One region of the Pandoraea oxalativorans genome, then DNA from elsewhere that is predicted to be linked to it. Evidence: predicted binding sites of a transcription regulator. Region 1 holds the regulator's gene; each other region holds the start of a gene.
What was found. Region 1 encodes LexA, which represses DNA repair genes until DNA is damaged. Its sites were predicted from a motif close to ACTGTATNNNNATACAGT; they were not measured.

Region 1 (7,867 bases):
ATCGGTGCTGCCAAAGCTAAGCAACGCGTCCGATGCGACGGCGACTCCGTCTGAGCGCGCGGCATCCGGCGCATCATCGGACGCCTCATCGGACGCGTCCTCCGACGCATCGTCAGGCGCTTCTGCCATGTCGGCCATGCCAGGCAGGGATGGCGCCCAAGCCAGCGGAGGCCGCCAATGATCGCGCGCCTCATTCGCTGGTCGATACACCACCGGTTGCTGGTGCTGCTCGCGTCGTTGCTGCTGGCCGTCTGGGGTGCCTACTCGCTCACGCAGACACCGCTGGACGCCCTGCCGGATCTCTCGGATACGCAGGTCATCGTCAAGGCGTCGTATCCGGGCAAAGCGCCGCAGGTGGTCGAAGATCAGGTGACGTATCCGCTGACCACGACGCTGCTCGGCGTGCCCGGCGCCAGGACGATCCGCGCTTACTCGTCGTTTGGCGACGCCTTTGTCTACGTCCTCTTCGACGACAAGACGGATCAGTACTGGGCGCGCTCACGCGTGCTCGAATATCTGAATCAGGTGCAGAGCCGTTTGCCGCAAGGCGCAAAGGTGTCGCTCGGACCGGACGCCACGGGTGTCGGCTGGGTCTATGAGTATGCGCTCGTCGACCGTACCGGGCATCGCGATCTCGGCCAGTTGCGCGCGCTCAACGACTGGTTTCTGAAGTTCGAACTCAAGTCCGTGCCCGACGTCTCCGAAGTCGCCTCCCTCGGCGGCATGGTACGTCAGTACCAGGTCGTGCTCGATCCGGACAAGTTGCGCGCGTTCGGCATCTCGCAGGCCACCGTCGCCGAAGCGCTCGCGAAAGCGAATCAGGCCTCGGGCGGCTCGGTCGTCGAGATGGCGGAGTCGGAATATATGGTGCGCTCGACAGCGTATCTGCGCTCGCCGGACGACTTCCGTCGCGTGGTCATCCGTGCCGATGCCGCCGGCACACCGGTGTTGCTCGGCGACATCGCTCGCATTCAGATCGGACCGGAAGCGCGCCGGGGCGTGGCGGAGCTCAACGGACAGGGGGAAGTCGCGGGCGGTGTCGTCGTGATGCGCTCGGGCAAAAATGCGCTGGCGACCATCGAGGCCGTGAAAGCGAAACTCGCCGATCTCAAGCACTCGCTGCCGCCGGGCGTGGAACTTGTCACGACGTATGACCGCTCGCAACTCATCGAGCGCGCAGTCGACAACCTGAAAGACAAACTCATCGAAGAGTTCGTCATCGTCGGTATCGTCTGCGCCATCTTTCTGTTCCATCTGCGCAGCGCGCTGGTCGCCATTCTTTCGCTGCCGCTCGGCGTGCTCACTGCGTTTATCGTCATGCGCTATCAGGGGGTGAACGCCAACCTCATGTCGCTTGGTGGCATCGCCATTGCCATCGGGGCGATGATCGATGCCGCCATCGTCATGATCGAGAACGCGCACAAGCATTTCGAAGCGTTCGCGCATGCGCATCCGGGCGAGACGCTAAAACCATCGCGACGATGGGCACTCGTTGCCGAATCCGCCGCGGAAGTCGGCCCTGCCCTGTTCTTCTCGCTGCTGATCATTACGCTGTCGTTCATCCCTGTCTTCTCGCTCGAAGGACAGGAGGGCAAACTCTTCTCCCCGCTCGCGTTCACGAAGACGTACACGATTGCCGCCGCTGCCGGGCTGTCGGTGACACTGGTGCCGGTGCTGATGGGCTACCTCGTTCGCGGACGCATCCCGCAGGAGGCCGCCAACCCCATCAACCGGGTGCTGATGGCAATGTACCGTCCGCTGCTCGAAGCGACATTGCGCCGCCCGTGGATCACGCTCGGCGCGGCGCTCGTGGCGCTGGCGGTCACGGCGATCCCCATCTCCCGGCTCGGCGGTGAATTCATGCCGCCGCTCGACGAAGGCGATCTGCTGTACATGCCGACGGCGTTGCCGGGGATCTCGGTGCAGAAAGCGTCCGAATTGTTGCAGCAGACCGACCGGCTCATCAAGACGGTGCCCGAAGTGCAGACCGTGTTCGGAAAGTCGGGGCGCGCCGACTCAGCCACCGATCCCGCCCCGCTGGAAATGTTCGAGACGACCATCCGGTTCAAGCCGCGCAGTCAATGGCGTGCGGGCATGACGCCGCAGAAGCTGATCGACGAACTCGACAGCCGTGTGAAAGTCCCCGGGCTGTCGAATGTCTGGGTCCCCCCTATCCGCAACCGTCTGGACATGCTCTCGACCGGCATCAAAACGCCCGTGGGCGTAAAGATTTCGGGACCGGATCTTGCGGGGATCGACAAGATCGCGTCGCAAATCGAGGCGACGGTGAAGCATGCGCCGGGGGTGACGTCCGCACTCGCGGAACGACTGAACGGCGGACGTTATGTCGACGTCGATATCGACCGCCTTGCCGCTGCGCGCTATGGGCTGGCGATTGCCGACATTCAGGCCGTCGTCTCGTCCGCAGTTGGCGGCGAGAACGTCGGAGAAGTCATTGCGGGGCGCGAGCGCTTCCCGATCAACTTGCGCTATCCGCGTGAATTCCGCGACTCGGTAGAGACACTGCGCGACCTGCCGATCGTGACGGATCGCGGGGCACAGATTCGACTCGGCGACGTGGCGACACTTCGGGTCGAAGACGGGCCACCGATGATCCGCAGTGAAAACGCTCGATTGTCCGGGTACGTCTACATCGACCTGCGCAACACCGACCTGCAAACGGCTGTCGCTGGCATGCAGCGCCTCGTCGCCGAAAAAGTGGCCGTGCCGCCCGGGTATTCGATTGCATGGTCGGGGCAGTTCGAGTACCTCGAACGCGCAGCGGCCAAGTTGCGCACGGTGATCCCGATCACGCTCGCGGTCATCTTTGTGCTGCTCTTGCTGACATTCAACTCGGCCGTCGACGCGCTGATGCTGATGTCGACGATTCCCTTCGCGCTCGTTGGCGGCTTCTGGCTGATCTGGGGGCTGGGGCATGCGGTGTCGGTGGCAACCTCCGTGGGCTTCATCGCGCTGGCGGGGGTGGCGGCGGAATTCGGCGTTGTGATGCTGCTGTATCTGCGTGGTGCGCTGGACCGGCGACTGGCAAACGGCGCGACACCCGACGAAGCGCTGATCGTCGAGGCGATTCGCGAAGGCGCGGTCCTTCGCGTGCGGCCGAAAGCCATGACAGTCGCGGTCATTCTGGCCGGCCTCATCCCGATCATGATCGGCCACGGCGCAGGGTCCGAAGTCATGCAGCGTATCGCCGCCCCGATGGTCGGGGGCATGGTGACCGCCCCCCTGCTGTCCATGTTCGTCATTCCCGCCGCATGGCTGCTGTTGCAGCGGCGGCGCCTGCGGCGCGCGGTGCCACCGCTGGCGCCCCGGACAGCCGGTCTGTCAGATGCGCCGCATGCCGGCCCGTCCACAGTTGTCCCCTCTGTTGTTCCACACGGCACCGACGTGCCGTCCACTTCCTCTGGAGAAATGCAATGAAACAAGTCCTGATCGTTTCCGGTGTGCTTTTGGCTGGCTGGGGTGCTTCGGCATCGTCCGCATTCGCAGCCGGCGATTCAAGCCATATGGGCAACATGGCGATGCCGGGCAAACCGGCCGTCGACACCAGTGCCGACAGCGCGTTGACCGACGCGACGGTCAAGAGCATCGATACGTCGACCGGCATGGTGATGCTCGCGCACGGCGCGATGGCCAACATCGCCATGCCCGCCATGACGATGGCCTACAAGGCGAAGGATGCTGCCATGGCCAGGAGCGTGCATCCGGGTGACAAGGTGCGGGTGCGCGTGGAAAACGTCGGCGGCACGCTCATGATCGTTCGCATGGACAAGTAAGCGCCACGGCAGCCGCGCGACGAGCACCGGGCTTCCATGACGGGAAGCCCGGTGTTCCGGGGCGCGACGGCCCTCAAGGATTGGACGGACCGTCGTGAGACGGGCATGTCTAGCGCAAACTTCATGCAGTACATGAAGTTTTCCCTTGCGTTTTTGCAAACACTGTACAAAAATACAGCCACCTGTGCTTCCATACAGTGATGCCATGATCAAACTTACCGCCCGTCAACAGCAGGTCTATGAACTGGTTCAGCAAGCGATCGAGCGCACCGGCTTTCCGCCGACGCGCGCGGAGATTGCCGCAGAACTGGGCTTCTCCTCCGCCAACGCCGCCGAGGAGCACCTGCGGGCGCTGGCGCGCAAAGGCGTGATCGAGCTGGCCGCCGGTCAATCGCGTGGGATTCGCCTGAAGCGTCTGGACGACGCTGGCGGCACGCATCAGTTCACACTGCCGCACATGGGCCTCATGCAGTTGTCGCTGCCGCTCGTCGGCCGTGTCGCTGCAGGCAGCCCGATCCTGGCGCAGGAACATATCGAACGCAACTTCCAGTGCGATCCGAACATGTTTGCGCGTCAGCCCGATTACCTGCTGAAGGTGCGCGGAATGTCGATGCGCGACGCGGGCATTCTCGACGGCGACCTGCTTGCCGTGCAGAAGGCGGCCGACGCGCGCGAAGGTCAGATCGTCGTCGCACGCATCGGCGACGACGTGACCGTCAAGCGTTTTCACCGCGTGAAGGGCGGCGTCGAACTGATTGCCGAGAACCCCGATTTCGAAAACATCAATGTCGACGAAGGCAGCGGTGATTTCGCGCTGGAAGGGATTGCGGTCGGTCTGATTCGCAACAACGATCTATGAACGATCAATGAGCGGCCGCTGACGGTCGCTCATCGCGAACCGGGGTAGCGCGACACTGCGGCTCGCCCCACTCCCTGAAGATTTGCATTTGATTGCGCCGGGCTGGGTCCGGCGCCCGTGCCCTGCTGCGCCTACGATTCGTGAGACGAGCGCCATTCGCAGCGAGACACGTCCCTCTGACCCGCTTTGAAAGAAGGATCGCATCATGGCTCGACTCTTTGGTTTGCTGCGTACGTCTCTCGGTCAATCGCCTGTGCGCGTGTCGTCGCAAACGCGACTCTCTGCGGTGTACGGTCTCTCCGCGCTGTCCGGACCGTTTGCGTCGGCGCCTGCCATCGCCCGCTCCTATACCGTACCCACGCGCACGCGCACCACCACGCTGCCGCGCACCATTGCCGCCGCCGTCGCGTCGGCCACCCGCCGGGGTTGCCCCGCCGGGAAAGCCGTGAAGGCATTGCGCAATGTTCGGGAACAGCAGGCGCGTCGTGAGGTGCAAGACACGCAGGAAGGTCACGATGTGCGCGTTTATCGGGACAGGTCGCACATCGTGATGGTCGGCACGTTCGCCGACATCTGTCGCAAACTCGATCAGGCCGTTGGCGAACAGTTCTGCCAGGCGGCGGTTTGACGATTTGCACCGGCCCTTCAGCTCATTGGCTCGTTAGCTCGTTAGCGCGTTGCGCGAAGACGAGTTGAAGCCAGCACGGCACTCCGGTGCGTGCGGCTTATTCGCGACGACTCGCAGTCAAGCTCGCTTGCGTTGTGAAACGCACTTACCGGGGTCACTGCCCCAGCGTAAGCAACGGATGATCGGCACCGCAGCGCTCGCCGTCGAAGAATCGCGCGACGTCTTCCGGCGTCACCGCTTCGATGCTCGCGTGTTGCCAACGCGGCTTGTGGTCCTTGTCGATCACCATCGCGCGAATGCCCTCGACGCCTTCGGCCCCGGTGCGGCCGTCGAGATTGAAGACGCTGCGCATCATCAACCACTCTTCACGCAGTTCGTCCGCGAGCGACAACTTGCGGGCACGACGCACCTGCTCAAGCGCCACGCACGTCATCAACGGCGAACGCCTGGTGCGCAGCAGGTCTTCCGTCTCCTCCGCCCAGCCCGAGTATTCGCAACGTGCTTCGAGTTTGAGGCCCTTCAGAATCGCAGGCATGTCTGCCAGACCGAAGTGCTCGTCGATCACGCTGCGTAACGGCGCGAGCTTACCGGGTGCGAGACCGGCAGGTGGCAGACTTTCGCGCGCGAACGTGCGCGCCGCGTCCAGCACTGCATCGCTATCCTGCCAGTCGCCATTGGCCAGCCGGTCGCACAACTCGGGCAGCGACGCGCGCGGCACGACCACGTCCGCCAAACCGATTTCACACGCATCGACTGCGCCGAACACGATCCCTGTGGTGCCAAGGTACTCACCGAGGTGCCCCGCGAGATTCGCAAGGAAGAACCCGCCGCCGACATCCGGGAACAGACCGATGGCGGTCTCGGGCATCGCCATGCGCGTCGCCTCCGTGACGATGCGCAACGTCGCCCCTTGCGAGATGCCCATGCCACCGCCCATGACCACGCCGTCCATCAGCGCGATGTACGGCTTCGGATACGACGCGATCGTATAGTTGAGCCGATACTCGTCGGTGAAGAAATCCATGATGTCGGTGCGACCCGCGCTGATAGCCTCATGGAAGTAGCGAATGTCACCGCCCGCGCACAACCCCTTCTCGCCCTCGCCTCGCAGTACGACACCCAGCACCGTGGGATCGTCGCGCCACTGATCGAGCGCGAGAGCCATCGCACGAATCATGTCATGCGACAACGCATTGAGTGCCTTCGGGCGCGTCAGCGTGACGAAGCCGATACGGCCACGGATTTCGGTTCGAACAAAATCGGTCATGTCAGACAAGGACTCCGGAAACGTCAACGGATGGGGGGATGAAAGTTCTGGGCCAACAAAAGCAAAAAAGCCGGCGCATGGCACCGGCTTTTCTTCCAACGGACGGATCCCGCAGCGCGACGGACTTGCCATCCGTTGCACCGCGCTGCCATCGCCGGCTTTACTTCTCTTCGCGCGAGGCGCGCTTGCGCTCGTGTTCGATCAGGTGACGCTTGCGCAGGCGAATCGTCTGCGGCGTGACTTCGACCAGTTCGTCGTCGTCGATGAATTCCACGGCGTATTCGAGGCTCATCGCGATCGGCGGCACCAAGCGCACAGCTTCGTCGGTACCCGACGCACGCACGTTCGTGAGCTGCTTGCCCTTGATCGGGTTGACCACGAGGTCGTTATCGCGGCTGTGAATACCGATGATCATGCCTTCGTAGAGGGCGTCACCCGGCTTCACGAACATGCGACCACGATCCTGCAACTTCCACAGTGCGTAGGCCACGGCATCGCCGTTGTCCTGCGAGATCAACACGCCGTTACGACGCTCGCCCAGCGAACCATCCTTGACCGGTGCGTAGGCATCGAAGATGTGGCTCATCAGGCCCGTACCACGCGTCATCGACAGGAAATCGCCCTGGAAGCCAATCAGGCCACGCGCGGGAATGCGGTACTCAAGACGCGTACGGCCACGACCGTCCGACACCATGTCCAGCATTTCACCCTTGCGACGACCGATTTCCTCCATGACGCCGCCCTGGTGTTCGTCTTCCAGGTCGATGGTCAGCATTTCGTACGGCTCGTGCCTCACGCCGTCGATTTCCTTGATCACCACGCGCGGACGCGACACGGCCAGTTCATAGCCTTCGCGACGCATGTTCTCGATCAGAATCGTCAGGTGCAGTTCGCCACGGCCCGACACTTCAAAGACCGAGTCGCTGTCGGTGTCCTTCACACGCAGCGCCACGTTGTGATTGAGTTCCTTGTCCAGACGGTCGCGGATCTGACGGCTCGTCACGAACTTGCCTTCACGGCCGGCGAGCGGCGACGTGTTCACGCAGAAGTTCATCGTGAGCGTCGGCTCGTCGACGGTCAGCAGCGGCAGCGCTTCCGGCGTATCCACGTCGCAGATGGTCACGCCGATACCCACGTCTTCAATACCGTTGATCAGCACGATGTCGCCGGCTTCGGCGCCTTCGTCCGACATCACGCGCTCCAGACCCTTGAAGGTCAGCACCTGATTGATCTTGCGCTTGAGAATTTCACCGTCCGGGCCCGAACGCATCACCACTTGCTGGCCCGGCTTGACGCGGCCACGCGTGATACGGCCAATA
Region 2 (7,867 bases), 1.9 Mb from region 1:
GTCGAGACGACCATGGACATCGTCGAGCCCGCGCTGCCGCGCTGAGACGCTGAGACGCTGAGACGCTGAGACGCTGAGACGCTGAGACGCTGAGACGCTGAAACGCTGAAAGGCCCGCTCCCTGAGCGGGCTTGATCGATCAATCGCTGCGTCGCCGCATTGCCGAACTTAGCGCACGAGGTAACCGGCGACGCGCCAGCGACCGTCGGGACCGAAGACCATCGTGACCATTTCATGCGCTTCGGCCTTGTGTTCGAACACGGTCCCGTACTGAATCACCACGTATTCCCCGTCCGGCTGCCCGGGCAGCGTGCGGGTAAAGACAGCATCCAGCGTCTTACGTGACTTCACCTTCCCCAACGGCCCACGCGCGGCTTGCAGATTCGCGGCCCAGTCTTCGGCCGAAATCGCCCGCTGAAATACCGGCGCGGCCTGATCCCAGCTTTGTTGCCCACGGTTGATGTCGGCAAGCCCCAACCACAGGTTGGCAGCTTCGAGCGCGGGGCGCACGTCGCGATTGATGTCGGCCGCCGGTGCCGTGCCGGCCTCGGCACCGCTCGCGGGCGTGGCGAACAAGGGCGGCTGCGCCGCACGGCGTCGCATCGGCTCTTGCTGCGCGTGCACCGACATGGCGCTGAGTCCGGTGGCCACGCCGAGGACAAGCGCCGTCGCACGCATCGCAGCGCGATGGCGGAAACGGACGGAAAGGCGGGAATGAAGGGATGCGTTGAATGGGGTCGTCGGCATTGACGAAAAATCCTCGAAGCAAAAATGACTGACCCGGTCATTCTACTGGCGTCGCCCTCAATGGAATGTAACGCGCGTCGCGGCGTACATTACAATGCTCAACACATGCCAGCCCCCACGCATTGGCCATTGCCATGTTGACGACGTCCCTGCTCGCGATCACCTCACTGCTCAGCTTCATGATGTTGCTGATCGTGGGTTCCCTGCTACGCTCACGCGTGGCCGGGGTTCGGGAATGGTCCCTCGCCAATGTCGCCGTTCTGGTCGCGCTGCCGCTGTTCGCATTGCGCGGCGTCGTTCCCGATTTCCTGTCGATCCCCGTTGCGAACCTGACGCTGTCGGGCGGCTTGCTGCTCTACTTCGCCGGATGCGCGCGCTTTCTCGGCCGGCGGCCGCACTGGCCCGCGCTGGGGGCGTCGCTCGGCGTACTCACGGCGGCGATCCTGTTTTTCTACTACGGTATCGACAACCCACAGCTGCGCGTGGTGATCGTCTCGGCGTATCACGCGATCTGGCTGCTGGCGGTGTCGGTGCTGATCCTGCGTCACGTGCCGCCGCGCCGTCAGCGCTACAACTACTGGCTGACGGCCGCCATGGCAGCGGCGTTCTCTGTCGCACACATCGTGCGGGGCGCGATCTTCGGATGGACGCCCGCGCCCGGTCCGGAAGTGTTCGCACCCACGCTGTTCAACACCATCATGCTCATCATCGGTACGATCGTGATGCCCGCGATGACGATGGGCGCCGTGCTGATGATTCACGATGCGATGCTCGCCACGGCAGAAGAAGCGGCCAACCGCGACTATCTGACGGGCGCGCTCTCACGCAAGCATTTCGATCTGCTCGCGCGTCAGGAGATGGTGCGTGCAGTGGCGCGCGGCTGGCCGCTGTCCATCGTCGTCATCGATCTGGATCACTTCAAGTCGATCAACGACACCCACGGCCATGCGGGTGGCGACACGGTGTTGCGTGAGTTCGTGAAACTGGTGCGCGACAGTCTGCGCGAGGGCGATGTCTTCGGGCGGCTCGGCGGCGAGGAGTTCGCGGTGCTGTTGCCCGGCACCGACACAGCGGGGGCCATTCGCATTGCCGAGCGCCTGCGCACGCAGGCGAGCCGTCATCTGGTGGCGGGGCCCTTCGGGGTGTGCCACTACACGCTGAGCGGCGGCGTGGCGACATGGGTCGAACGCGAAAGCCTCGAAGCCCTGTGCATGCGCGCCGACCGGGCGCTGTACGCCGCGAAAATCTCGGGGCGCAATCTCGTGCTCTCCGATGTGCTGCCCAGCGACGAGACGGCGTCCGAAGCGGGTTGACGGCGCCCGCGCGGCGACGATGCGGGAGACGCGCCGCCGCCGCGCGGGCAAGGCGCAAACAGGTTCAGGCAAGCTCAGGGAAAAACTCACTGCGCATACGCGCTACGTAAGCTGTCAGATTCGGGTGTTGCTCGATCTCGTCGCGCAGCGGCATATGAAACGCTGGCGTCAGCGCGCCTGAGATAAAGGCGAACGCGGTGGCATCGGCACCGCACGGCGTGTCGCCGAAGAAGTAAGGCTTGTCGCCCAGCATCTGCGCCGCCGCCTGCGCACCGCGCGCCAGTATCCGCGTCGCTTCCTCCGGCTTGTAACGCCCGGTGCCCTGCCCGTGCAGCGTGTTGCGGATCTTGCGACGGATCATCGCCTGCGCGAGCGGACGCACCGGCCACGGAATCGAACGGAAGAACGACGCAGGCCCTTTGGCGAAGTTCGCGTCGTCGCACCAGCGTGCCTGCACGACATACCAGTAGAAGTGATCTTCCAGCGCCTTCTCGAACATCCACGCCGCGCCGCGCTGCTCCGGCGTCAGACGCCTGTCGAAGTCGACCCCGTACTTCTGCTCGATGTGCATCCGGATCAGCGTCGAGTCGGCGACGATCTCGCCATCGTCCTCGATATAGGGCAGCTTGCCCTTCGGCGCACGCCGAAAACCGCCACGATCGGTGCGGTACGGCACCCCGGCGAGCTTGAGCAGCATCTCCGCCTTGACGACGAACGGACTTGCATCGGGCAGCCCGAAGGCGGGGCCGAAGGTTTGCAGTGTCAACATCGCAGGCGTGCTCCTGAGCGAAAAGAATGGCGCAGAGTATTACACGACGCAACCGCCGCGACGAGCCTGTCCCCATCCGCCGCCGTCGTCACTTGTTCACGCTCCGGATACGTGGCGTGCACACTGTGGTTTTATACAGTATGATGTCCTCCAATCGAGGAACATCTCATGGAAACCATCGACTGGGATCAACTGGCGCTGAGCGCCGCCGAACGCGACCTTGCGGGCATCGTCCGCGAGATCGCCGCGCGCTATGCGCAGCAACGCCTGACGACCGTCGTGCCGGGAGATGGCGCGCCGCTCGACTGGCATACGCTGGTCGCCATTGCCGACGAAGCGGAAGCGGATATCGGGCTTCAGGCACGACACGAGCCGTGGGTACTTGCAGGCCTGCTGCGTCTGCCCGGCGATGAAGCGCTTCGCCGCGATGGCGAGTTGCCGTCGCTCGACGCGGCCGTCGACCTGCAATGGCCCGACGCCCCGGCACCGGCCGTCTTTCGCGCCATCGTCACCGCGTTCACCGCGCTCGCCGACGACGAACCGACCACAGACGGTGCGGCCCCGTCGTTCATGGCTGGCGCTTCGGCGCGTCTGTCGACAGCCCCCGCCGGTGGTTCGGCGTGTTCGGCCTGAGCGCTGGGTAGCCCGCACCGGAAACGAGGTCCTGCAAGTGTTCGAGAACGTAGTCGAAGACGCCAATGCCGTGCCGATCCTGCCGGAAGGTATCGATCCGGACGCGCTCGCCCGTTCGCTGCCCGCCCCGATGGTCTTCGTCGATCTGGAGACGACCGGGGGCAATGCGCTTGAGGATCGCATCACCGAAATCGGTGTGGTCGAAGTCGGCCCCCACGGCATCGAACAGTGGAGCACGCTGCTTGACCCTGCCGAGCCGATTCCGCCTTTCATTCAGAAGCTGACGGGCATCACCAACGAGATGGTGCGCGGTCAGCCCGCGTTCGACACGCTCGCACAAGGGCTTGCCGAGCGTCTGCACGGCAAGCTGTTCGTCGCCCATAACGCCCGCTTCGATTACGGCTTTCTCAAGAACGAATTCCGCCGCGCGGGCATCTGTTTTCAGGCGGATGTCCTGTGCACGGTGCGTCTGTCGCGCTTGCTGTTTCCGTCGGCCGCCCGCCATGGGCTGGACGCCCTGATCGCTCGCTTTGGCCTTGCGCCGCAGGGCCGTCACCGCGCATTGGCCGATGCCGACCTGCTCTGGCAGTTCTGGCAAAAACTCCACACGCTCTATACGCCCGACCTGATCGGACAAGCGGTGCAACGCGTGACGAAACGATCGAGCCAGCCGCCGCAACTGCCTGACGAAGCCATCGACGCGCTGCCCGACAGTCCCGGCGTCTATCTCTTCTATGGCGAAGGCGACACGCTGCTGTATGTCGGCAAGAGCGTAGACGTGCGCGCGCGGGTGCGCTCGCACTTCTCCAGCGATCATCAGGTCGCCAAGGATCTGCGCATCTCGCAGGAAATCCGGCGCGTCGAGGTGCGGCGCACGGTCGGAGAACTCGGTGCGCTGTTGCTTGAATCGCAGTTGGTCAAACAGTTGCAGCCAGTGCACAACCGGATGCTGCGCCGCTCGGCGAGTCTCTACAGTTGGCAGTTGACGCAGGAAAGCGACACGCCGCAGCTGGTGAGCGCAAAGACGGTGGACTTTTCCGGGGCCGAATCGCTGTACGGCACGTTCTCGTCGCGCAACGGTGCGGAGCGTTCGTTGCGTGCGCTGGCCGACGAACATCGACTGTGCTGCGCACAACTGGGGCTGGAGAAGGTCGCGAAGGGGCGTCCTTGCTTCGGCTATCAGGTCAAACGTTGCGACGGGGTGTGCGTGGGCGAAGCACCGCTGGCGGACCACACGAAACGCACGCGCGAAGCCCTCGCGACCCTGCAACTCGACACGTGGCCCTACGACGGCCCCATCGCCATCGAAGAGCACGGCGGCGACGACGTCGAATACCACGTCATCGACCGGTGGCAGTATCTGGGCAGCGTTGCATCGCGCGATGCATTGGACGCGCTGGTCGACAATATGCCTGCGGCGACGGGCTTCGACCCCGACATCTACCGCTTGCTGGGTCGACGTCTTGCTGTCTCACGGAATACGGAACCGGCGGCCCCGCTCGTCCCCGGCCCTCTGCCCGCCGCCCTACCAGCGGTCCTGCCAGCGGTCCTGCCCGCAGACCCGGCCGTCTGCGCCACGGACGAGACCTCGGTCGCCGCCGTCCCCCCTAGGCCCCCGGCACGCCGTGTCGCTGCCCCATTGACGGTGCTGCTGCTCACCCGGCCCGCGTTTCGTCTGAGCCACGTCGAGCGGCCCGACGCCGCGCCCAGGAAACCGCGAAGTGTGGCGCTTTTGCGTCGCCGTCAGCCACGTCCTGAAGATCCTGACCAGCTTCGGCTCCCGTTCGACGTCCGGTAACGCACTACGCGTCACACACACGTCCCACACGCGGCCTCCTCGCGGGCAGTGCAACGTGCGTCTCGTCTTAAGCGATGAGACGAAAAACCCCACATCCAGCAAGTTCAATCGCCCGAAGCGAACGCCCGTGTCTCACCCGGCGAGACGCTTCCCAAGGCCTTCCGGCCCACGCAATTTCTTTTCCCCCTTGCGTCACCTAGGCAAAACCCTCCTTTCCACTTCGGGTCATGAGCATATAAACATTAAGTATTTGCAGGATGCATGCTGTAGGTCGAAGAATACGCAATCCGAATACAACAGGTTGCGACATCGACGGCGCTGGCGTCGTCGACGACCGGAGAAAGCGCGCGTAGGGGTACGTGCGCCGTTCTCATCCCCACACCGAGCCAGATGGAATTACGCCCACTCGAAGCCTTCGCGGCGGTCATGTCGACCGGCAGCATCACTGCAGCCGGGCGTCTGCTCGGGCGCTCGCAACCTGCCATCACCCGCATGATTCAGGAGCTCGAAGCCGAGATCGGTTACGCCCTGTTCACGCGCAGCGGCCCGCGCGTCACCCCCACGGAACAAGGCTTTCTCCTGTTTGAAGACGTCGAGCACGTGCTCGCCGGTTTGCAGCAGATTCGCGCCCGCGCCGACGAGATCGCGCGCGGCCAGACCCGCCCGCTGCACGTGGCCGCCACCTCGGCGCTGGCCGCCGGGCTGGTGCCCGCTGCGCTCGCGTTGCCCGGTCTCGCCCACGACGCCCAACAGATCCAGATGCGCAGCACGTCGCCCGAGCAGGTCGTACATGCCGTGTTGACCGGTGCAGCCGACATCGGCGTGACCAGCCTGCCGCTGGAGCATCGCGGCATCGTCGTGCACTGGATCGGCGAATCGGCTTGCGTGGCTGCGGTGCGCAGCGACGACCCGCTGGCCCGTCACGATCGTCTGCCGCTGGCGGAGTGCGCCGGGCGTCGCATCATTACCATGCAGAACCCGTATCGTCTGCGCCGTCGTCTCGATCAGGCATTCTCGCAAGCAGGTGTCGCACCGGCCGGTCTCATCGAGACGAATGCGGCGATCAATGCGATGACCGCCGTGCGCGCGGGCCTCGGTGTGGCCGTTCTCGAACCGGTGACGGCCTACGGTCTGCCGCTGGCCGACGTCGCTGTGCGGCCCATCGACGCCGATATTCCGTTCTTCTTTGGCGTCATCACGCGCGACGCCCGTGCGCCGTCCCCCGCCGCCCTCGCCCTCGTCGATGCGCTGGCCGACGCCGCCCGCGCGCTGCTGCCCGATTTCGTCCAACGCGCCGCCACCGAACACGCTCAAGTCCTTCAGTCGCTCTACGGCGACTTGCCCGCTCCCAAGGAAGCTCAGTCGTCATGACCCTGTCCACGACCACCCCGACCTCCGCCACCGGCCTGGCCGCGCTCGAAGCGCGTCTGCGTCAGGACCTCGCCTGGCTCGAATTGCCTGCCAAGCGCTGGGTACCCGAGCGCACGTACAACGCTCAGCCCGTACTCGACGTCGCCATCATCGGCGGCGGTATGGCCGGACTCGCAGCTGCGACGTCGCTCACGCACCTCGGCGTGGGTGCCGTGATCTTCGATCAGTCGCCGCGCGGCTTCGAAGGTCCGTGGGCCACGACCGCGCGCATGGAAACCCTGCGCTCGCCCAAGCAGCTCACCGGCCCGGCGCTCGGCTTGCCCGCGCTCACCTTCCGCGCATGGTTCGAAGCGCAGTTCGGCATCGACGCCTGGGACGCCCTGGACAAGATCCCGCGTCTGCAATGGATGGAGTACCTGCGCTGGTATCGCGACGTCCTCGCCATCGACGTACGTAACGAGCATCGCATTACCGCCATCACGCCGCGCGGCGAAGACGGTCTGGTCGAGTTGTCGGTGACGTCGCCCGAAGGCGAACGCAAGGTCTACGCACGCCATGTGGTGCTCGCCACAGGACGCGACGGCCTCGGCGGGCCGACCGTCCCCGGTTTCGCACGCGAGTTGCCTCGACGCTTCTACGCGCATTCGTCCGACGTGATGGATTACGCAACGCTGCGCGGCAAGCGCGTGGGCGTGATCGGTGCGGGGGCCTCGGCCATGGACAGCGCCGCCACCGCGCTCGAAGCGGGTGCCGCCAGCGTCGACATGCTGATTCGCCGTGCCGACATTCCGCGCGTCAACAAGGGCAAAGGCGCAGGCAATCCCGGCCTCACGCACGGTCACGTCAATCTGCCGGACGAATGGAAGTGGCGCATCCGTCACTACATCAACGTGCAGCAGGTGCCGCCGCCGCGAGGCAGCACGTTGCGCGTCTCGCGTCACGACAACGCACGCTTTAACCTCGGCGCACCGATTCTCGACGTCACCCCGGTCGGCGACGAACTGCACGTACGCACGGCCAAAGGCACGTTCGTGCTCGACTTCCTCATCTTCGCGACGGGATTCCGCATCGATATCGACGGCCGCTCCGAGTTCGCCGCCTTCTCGAAGTTCGTGCGCAAGTGGAGCGACCGCTATACGCCCGCAGCAGGTGACGAAGACGTCGAACTGTCGGACTCGCCGGACCTCGGCCCGACGTTCGAGTTTCAGGAGAAGACGCCGGGCACGTGCCCGGGTC
Region 3 (7,867 bases), 480 kb from region 1:
CGGACCGACACTCACCTATGCATCCCAAACGTTGCTCAACCGCACGGTGGCTGGTGCGAGCGGCACGGCGGCGACGGAAGATCGCATTCTCGATGTCGATTCGCAGATGGCGGACTGTGTCGGCGTGGCACCGCGCAAGTGCTTGCGTGTGCGCGCCCCCGACGACTCCGGCAAATCGCAATGGGAACTCTGGTATGCCCACATCGATGGCTTCGAGTGGAAGCCCGGCGTAGAATACCGCGTGAAAATTCACGGCGAACCTGTCACCAATCCGCCCGCTGACGCGTCGAGCATGCGCTGGACGCTCGTCGAAGTCATTCGGGAAACGCCTGCTCGATAACCATTCCAAATGAACGCAGTCGCTTACAAGTCCAAAACCCTGACCGCCGGTCTCGCCATGCTGTTCGGCACGCTCGGCCTGCATCGCTTCTATCTGTATGGCGTGCGAGACCGCTTCGGCTGGGCCCACATTGTGGGTTCGGCATGCGGCGTAGCCGGCTGGGGACTTCTGGTCACGAGCGAACTGCATTCCGTTTCCGGATGGATACTCACGATTCTGGGCGCCATTTCGCTTTTTTCGGCGTTTCTCGCCGCGATTGTCTACGGCTTGCGTCCAGACGAGCGCTGGAACGCGCAGTTCAACACCCACGTCTCGAACAAGTCGCGGTCGGGCTGGATCGCGGTCATCATCGTCAGCGTGTCGCTGTTTGTGGGCGCCATGCTGATGATGGTCGGTTTGGCCGTTGCATTTCAAACCTACTTTGAGATCCACGACACGCCGAACCGCTTGTCGCAGTAAAAACCGATCGTGACGCCCACTCCCACCGCCCCTTCCCATCGGCCGACGCTGGGCTTCATCGGTGCCGGGCGTGTGGCTCGTGCGCTCGCGCAAGCCGCAACCCGAGCCGGATACGAAGTGACGATCGTTGCTAGCCGGCATATCGACAGTTCGAGCCGCATTGCGACGGCCTTGCCTGATTGTGAGGCCCGCGCCTTCGAACGGTCGGAGACCATGAGCGACGTCTTTTCGCGCGCCGATCTGGTCTTCCTGACGGTGCCTGACGACGCCATAGCGACTTGCGCTGCGCACCTCACGCCGCGAGCGGGCCAGGCACTGGTGCATTGCAGCGGCGCATCCGATGTCGGGCTGCTTACGCCCGCGACGCGCCACGGCGCACAAATTGGCGGCTTTCATCCGCTTTTTCTTTTCGCCGGACTCGACGACGATGCGACCCGCTTGCAGGGATGTGCGATCACCATCGAGGCCGAAGCGCCGCTGAACGACATTCTTCAGCGTCTCGCGGGCGATATGGGCTGCCGCCCGTTGTCGATCCCCGCGGGCGAGCGCATGCGATACCACGCGGGCGCCAACTATGCCGCCAGCTTTCTGCTCTGCCTGCTCGACGAGGCGACTCACCTCTGGAAGTCCATCGGCATGCCCGAGGGCGATGCGCAAGATGCTATGTGGCCGCTGGTCATGGGCACGCTCAACGCTGCGCGCGAACGCGGGCTCCCGGGCGCGCTTGCCGGACCGGTGTCGCGCGGCGACGCCAATATCGTTGCCCGCCACGTCGAAGCGCTCGCAGCCATGGGCGGCAATCATGCAACGCTTTACTCGCTGTTGACCCTGCGCGCCATTCATCTGGCGCGTCAGCGTCCGACCCCGGACAACGCCGCCCTCGACGACATCGCACGGGCGATCGCGCCCTTTATCCCTCCGGTCACGCCCGGCAGTCACACATAGGTTCAGCCAAGCCTCCCAAACAGCCCACCCTATCGCTGCGGCCTGGATCGTCAGCGCCGCAGGTCCGACCAGTGCCAGCGGGATGCCGCTCACCCGATTCACCCCAGTCTTCATGTTTCTCCTTTGCCTCAATACTGTATAAAAACACAGTATAATGACAAGCATTCCCTGCTGCCGTCCGACGGCCGCGACAGGGACAGCTAATTCAGGAGATGAGTCATGGCATCCTCATTCGCGCCGCCCCCGTCGCGCAAGGGCCGAGGCGCCACCGCCAATCTCGAATCGCGCTTTTCGGCGTTCCGGCGCGAGAGCGATGAAACCCGTCATGAATCAGACGCTGCCCAAGAATGCGAAGTCAAATTCGTGACCCAGGTCGCACTGGAAAATGCGCGAACGATCATCTCCCGTAACACCTCGGCGGACATTCCGTTCGATCGCTCGATCAATCCCTACCGTGGATGTGAGCACGGCTGCACCTATTGCTTTGCGCGCCCCACGCACGCCTACCTGGGACTCTCTCCGGGCCTTGACTTCGAGACCCGTTTGTACGCGAAACACAATGCGGCAGAGCGTCTTGACGCCGAGTTGCGCAAGCGCGGTTACCAACCCGCATTGCTTGCGCTTGGCGCAAACACGGATCCCTATCAGCCAATCGAGCGGGAATACGGGATCACGCGCAGCGTCCTGGAAGTGCTGGAGCGTTTTGGGCACCCTGTCGGCATCACCACCAAATCGGCGCTCGTCACGCGCGACATCGACATTCTTTCGCGCATGGCCGCGCGCGGTCTGGCACGGGTCTTCATTTCGGTGGGAACGCTAGATGCGGATATCGCCCGCAAGATGGAACCGCGCGCGAACACGCCGTCGCGACGCATCGACGCCATCCGCAAGCTGACGGATGCCGGTATTCCGACAGGCGTCATCGTCGCGCCGATCGTGCCTGCGCTGACCGATTTCGATATCGAGCGAGTGCTGACGACTGCAGCCGATGCCGGCGCAACCTACGCGGCATACGTGATGTTGCGACTTCCCAGAGAAGTGCACGACGTCTTCGTTGAATGGCTGGAAGCCAATTACCCGTTGCGGGCTCGCCACGTTATGAGCCTGATCGAGCAAGTGCGTGACGGAAAGCACAACAGCTCGGAGTTCGGTACACGGATGAAAGGCACCGGATTACACGCCGAACTGATTCGGCAGCGCTTTCACCTGACCGCACGCAAGTTGGGACTCAATCAGGCCAGACCGCCATTGAGAAACGATCAGTTCTGCGTCCCGGAACTGCCCCCACAGGCCAGTGACGGGAATGGGCCGAATTACAGTCGTCGCGCGCGTCCTGACCGGCAAGCCGTCACCAGCGGACCGGCGAATACGGCAGATCCGCAGATGCCACTTTTTTAGCCGCCCCCCTCACTCGTCGACATGAACGGTGAGCGTTTCCTTGATTTCCTCCATGACAACGTAACTTTTCGACTGCACGGCCCCGGGCAGTTGAAGAAGAATGTCGCCCAGCAACTTCCGATACTCGGACATCTCGCGGATACGCGCCTTGATCAGATAGTCGAAATCCCCCGAAATCAGGTGGCACTCCATGACCTCCGGAATGCGCAGCACTTCCCTGCGGAACTGGTCGAACATGTTGCCGGATTTATGGTCGAGCGTGATTTCGACGAACACCAGCAGTGCCGCGCCCAGCGCCGCCGGATTGACGCGGGCGAAGTAGCCCATGATCACGCCGTCCCGCTCCATGCGTTTCACGCGCTCGATACATGGCGTGATGGACAGACCAACCTGCTCCGACAGGTCCTTCATCGACATTCGGCCGTCCTGTTGGAGCAACGTCAGGATGCGTCGGTCGAGCCGGTCCAGTGTTCGGACGGATTGCTGCTGAACTCTCATGATTTTTTCCTGAATTCAGGCCATATACATTAACTAAACCTACGATTGCGAGAATAGCATGCGAATTATTACTGCATAACTATGGTTTTACAGGAGTCAACGCAATGAAGGTCATCGTTCTCGGCAGCGGCGTCATCGGCGTAACGAGCGCCTACTACCTGGCAAAGGCCGGGCATGACGTCACGGTGCTCGACCGTCAGGCAGGACCGGCGCTCGAAACCAGCTTCGGCAACGCTGGTCAGATTTCGCCCGGATACGCGTCCCCGTGGGCCGCACCGGGGATTCCGGCAAAAGCCGTCAAGTGGCTATTCCAGAAACACGCCCCGCTCGCCATTCGTCCGGACGGCACGCTCACGCAATTGAAGTGGCTCTATCAGATGCTGCGCAATTGCACGCCCGAGCGCTATTCCGTCAACAAGGAACGCATGGTGCGGATCGCCGAGTACAGCCGCGACTGTTTCCGTGAACTGCGCGCAGAGACCGGCATCGCTTACGAGGGCCGTCAGGCAGGCACGCTCCAATTGTTCCGGACCGAAGATCAACTCGAGAACGCGGCGCGCGATATCGCTGTACTCGAAGAGGCCGGCGTGCCGTTCGAACTCCTGGACAGCAAGGCGCTCGCGAGCGCAGAACCGGCACTGGCAGCGGTGTCGCACAAGCTGACCGGCGGCCTGCGCCTGCCGAACGACGAAACCGGCGACTGCCAGATGTTCACGACGCGTCTGGCGGCCATGGCTGAAGCGCTAGGCGTGAAATTCCGCTACAACATGCCGGTCGACGGCCTGAACGTCGTCGGCGACAAGATCGATGGCGTGGTGTGCGCCGGTTCGCTGCAACGTGCGGACGCCTATGTCGTTGCGCTCGGTTCGTACTCCACGCCGTTCCTGCGCGGGATCGTCGATATTCCGGTGTATCCGCTCAAGGGCTACTCGATTACCGTACCGATCGTCGACGCATCGCGCGCCCCGGTTTCCACCATCCTGGATGAAACCTACAAGATCGCGGTGACGCGCTTCGACGACCGTATCCGCGTCGGCGGCATGGCAGAAGTCGTGGGTTACAACAAGCGCCTTAACCCGGCGCGGCGCGCCACGCTGGAGATGGTCGTGAACGATCTGTACCCGGGTGCCGGCAACACGGCGGAAGCGTCTTTCTGGACAGGCCTGCGCCCGATGACACCGGACGGCACGCCGATCGTCGGCGCGACAGCGCTGCGTAACCTGTTCCTGAACACGGGACACGGCACGCTCGGCTGGACGATGTCGTGCGGTTCGGGCCAACTGCTGGCCGACCTGATGTCGGGACGCCGCCCGGCCATTCTGGCCGACGATCTATCGGTGGCGCGCTACAGTGGCGCGTCCCACGCGCAGGCCGAACCGGCCTTCGCCTGACCTTCCAGACGGCACCTTCGGGTGCCGTTTTTGTTTGGGCATCACGTGTTGTCGAATTCGCTGTTCGTAGTCACATCACAACAAAGGAGACGCATCATGAAGATCGGTGTACCCAAGGAGATCAAGAACCACGAGTATCGCGTAGGCATGACGCCCGCAGCCGTACGCGAAGTGGTGGCACGCGGGCACGAGGTGTGGATCGAGACGCAGGCCGGCGAAGGCATCGGGATGGACGACACGGCCTACGCCACCGCAGGGGCCCGCATCGCTGCCAACGCTGTCGACGTCTTCGATCGCGCCGAACTCATCGTCAAGGTCAAGGAGCCGCAGGCTGTCGAGCGCGCCAGATTGCGGCCTCATCACACGCTCTTCACGTATCTCCACCTCGCCCCCGATCCCGAGCAAACCAACGATTTGATCAAGAGCGGCGCGACGTGCATCGCGTACGAAACCGTGACGTCCGCAAATGGCGGCCTGCCGCTGCTTGCGCCCATGTCCGAAGTCGCGGGCCGCATGTCCATCCAGGCTGGCGCAACTGCGCTCGAAAAGACGCATGGCGGGCTTGGCTTGCTGCTCTCGGGTGTGCCCGGCGTCGAGGCGGGCAAGGTCGTCATTCTCGGCGGCGGTGTCGTGGGTACGAATGCTGCGACCGTGGCCGTCGGCATCGGGGCGCAGGTCACGGTCATCGACAAATCGGTCGACGCGTTGCGGCGGCTGAGTGCCCAGTTCGGGGGACGTGTGCAAACGGTCTATTCGACGCAGCACGCAATCGAAACGCATTTGCGCGATGCCGACCTGGTCATCGGTGGCGTCCTGATCCCAGGCGCCGCCGCCCCCAAGCTCATCACCCGGGCGATGCTGGGTCTGATGCGCAAGGGTGCCGTGATCGTGGACGTCGCCATCGATCAGGGCGGTTGCTGTGAGACGTCGCACGCGACCACGCATGCGGACCCGGTCTACGTGGTCGAAGGCGTGGTGCACTACTGCGTCGCCAACATGCCGGGGGGCGTGCCGCGCACGTCGACTTTTGCCCTGAACAACGTGACACTTCCATTCATTCTGCAACTGGCCGATCACGGGGCCGTGGCCGCCATGCGCGCCGATCCGCATTTGCTGGCCGGACTGAACGTCGCGCGCGGTATGGTGACGAACCGCGGGGTGACCGACGCGCTGGGACTCGTCTACCACGATCCGCACGCGGTATTGGCGAACCTGCCGGCCGCAGCCTGAGCTCAAATCGGATCGTCAGGGCCATCGGGCGTCACCCCGGCCCGGCGCAAATCTCCGCCGCACCGCTGACCGCCCGGCCCCGCCACGCCTTGCGCTTTGGACATGGGCGCACTCACTTCGTTATACTTCCTCCATCTCGACGGCGCCCGCCGACCAACCGGCATGGAGGGCACGCTCAGCCACTCGGCATTCCGCCTGCCCGAGCCGTCAACGTCTATGAGCAAGTGATGAACGCCGACCCGCAAGAACTCAATAAATTCAGTGAATTGGCCCACCGCTGGTGGGATCCGCACAGCGAATTCAAGCCGCTGCACGAGATCAACCCGTTGCGCCTCGACTGGATCGAACAGCACGTCCAGTTGCAGGGCAAGCGCGTGCTCGACATCGGCTGTGGTGGCGGCATTCTGTCGGAATCGATGGCGCGTCAGGGTGCGCGCGTCAAAGGCATCGATTTGTCGAAAAAGGCGCTCGGGGTTGCCGATTTGCATAGCCTCGAAGCAGGCCTGTCCATCGAGTACGAAGAAATCGCCGCCGAAGCGCTCGCTGCGCGTGACGCGGGTACGTATGACGTGGTGACCTGCATGGAAATGCTCGAACACGTGCCGTCACCGGCATCGATCGTCGCTGCGTGCGCAACGCTTGTGAAACCGGGCGGTCATGTGTTCTTTTCCACGCTCAATCGCAACCCGAAGGCATGGCTGCTCGCCGTGGTCGGTGCAGAGTACGTACTGCGGATGCTGCCGCGCGGCACGCACGATTACGCCAAGTTCATCCGCCCGTCGGAGCTGGCGTCGTTTACCCGTGCGAGCGGCCTGACAATCCGCGACATGCGTGGCATGACCTACAATCCGATCAGCAAACGCTACGCGATCAATCGCGATACCGACGTCAACTACCTGGTCGCCTGCATACGCGACGCCTGATATGTTCGAGCCCCCCGCCCGCGCCCCCTCCTCTCTCGACGCCGCGTCAACGCGGCTGCACGGCGAGATTCGCGCTGTCCTGTTCGATCTGGACGGCACACTCGCCGACACGGCCCCCGATCTCGTCGCTGCGGTCAACAAGGTGCGTACCGATCGGGGTCTGCCGCCAGGCCCTTACGAGACGCTTCGACTGCAAGCGTCCCATGGTGCGCGCGGATTAATTGGCAGTGCATTCGGCGTAACCCCCGACGATGCCGCCTTCCCGGGCCTGAGAGACGCATTCCTTGCCAACTACGAAGCCGGGTTGTGCGTGCAAAGCCGCTTGTTCGAAGGCATTCCGGGCTTGCTCGCTACCCTGAGCGAACGTGGCATGCCGTGGGGCATTGTGACGAACAAGGCCGCGCGCCTGACGAATCCGCTAGTCAAGCTGATCGGACTCGCGGACGGCGCAGCCTGCGTTGTCTCGGGTGACACGACACCGCATAGCAAGCCGCACCCTGCGCCCCTGCTCTACGCAGCCGAGTGTATTGGCATTGCGCCTGCCCATATCGTGTACGTTGGCGACGACCTCCGCGATGTGCAGGCTGGCAAGGCCGCCGGAATGGCGACGATTGCGGCGGCCTACGGTTATTGCGGCGACTCGCTCGCGCCTGCTCAGTGGCAGGCGGATGCCGTCGTCGAAC

Region 2: the regulator LexA is predicted to act here: its motif matches at 2,952-2,969, upstream of MB84_RS18455 (DUF2471 family protein).
Region 3: the regulator LexA is predicted to act here: its motif matches at 1,878-1,895, upstream of MB84_RS08210 (PA0069 family radical SAM protein).

What each region holds. Positions count from the first base shown of each region.
Region 1 covers NZ_CP011253.3:2,293,657-2,301,523, reverse strand. Annotated here, with positions in the region: gene MB84_RS10390 (efflux RND transporter periplasmic adaptor subunit) at 1-181, shown strand, start outside; gene MB84_RS10385 (efflux RND transporter permease subunit) at 178-3,438, shown strand; gene MB84_RS10380 (copper-binding protein) at 3,435-3,794, shown strand; gene lexA (transcriptional repressor LexA) at 4,000-4,653, shown strand; gene MB84_RS10370 (hypothetical protein) at 4,859-5,281, shown strand; gene MB84_RS10365 (enoyl-CoA hydratase/isomerase family protein) at 5,436-6,548, opposite strand; gene typA (translational GTPase TypA) at 6,709-7,867, opposite strand, start outside.
Region 2 covers NZ_CP011253.3:4,190,093-4,197,959, forward strand. Annotated here, with positions in the region: gene MB84_RS18435 (GntR family transcriptional regulator) at 1-45, shown strand, start outside; gene MB84_RS18440 (DUF4019 domain-containing protein) at 169-747, opposite strand; gene MB84_RS18445 (GGDEF domain-containing protein) at 882-2,060, shown strand; gene MB84_RS18450 (glutathione S-transferase C-terminal domain-containing protein) at 2,125-2,829, opposite strand; gene MB84_RS18455 (DUF2471 family protein) at 2,998-3,462, shown strand; gene MB84_RS18460 (exonuclease domain-containing protein) at 3,500-5,260, shown strand; gene MB84_RS18465 (LysR family transcriptional regulator) at 5,651-6,631, shown strand; gene MB84_RS18470 (flavin-containing monooxygenase) at 6,628-7,867, shown strand, end outside.
Region 3 covers NZ_CP011253.3:1,815,615-1,823,481, reverse strand. Annotated here, with positions in the region: gene MB84_RS08225 (META and DUF4377 domain-containing protein) at 1-340, shown strand, start outside; gene MB84_RS08220 (TM2 domain-containing protein) at 350-799, shown strand; gene MB84_RS08215 (Rossmann-like and DUF2520 domain-containing protein) at 809-1,744, shown strand; gene MB84_RS08210 (PA0069 family radical SAM protein) at 1,964-3,142, shown strand; gene MB84_RS08205 (Lrp/AsnC ligand binding domain-containing protein) at 3,152-3,640, opposite strand; gene MB84_RS08200 (D-amino acid dehydrogenase) at 3,745-5,031, shown strand; gene ald (alanine dehydrogenase) at 5,128-6,261, shown strand; gene ubiG (bifunctional 2-polyprenyl-6-hydroxyphenol methylase/3-demethylubiquinol 3-O-methyltransferase UbiG) at 6,489-7,184, shown strand; gene MB84_RS08185 (HAD-IA family hydrolase) at 7,186-7,867, shown strand, end outside.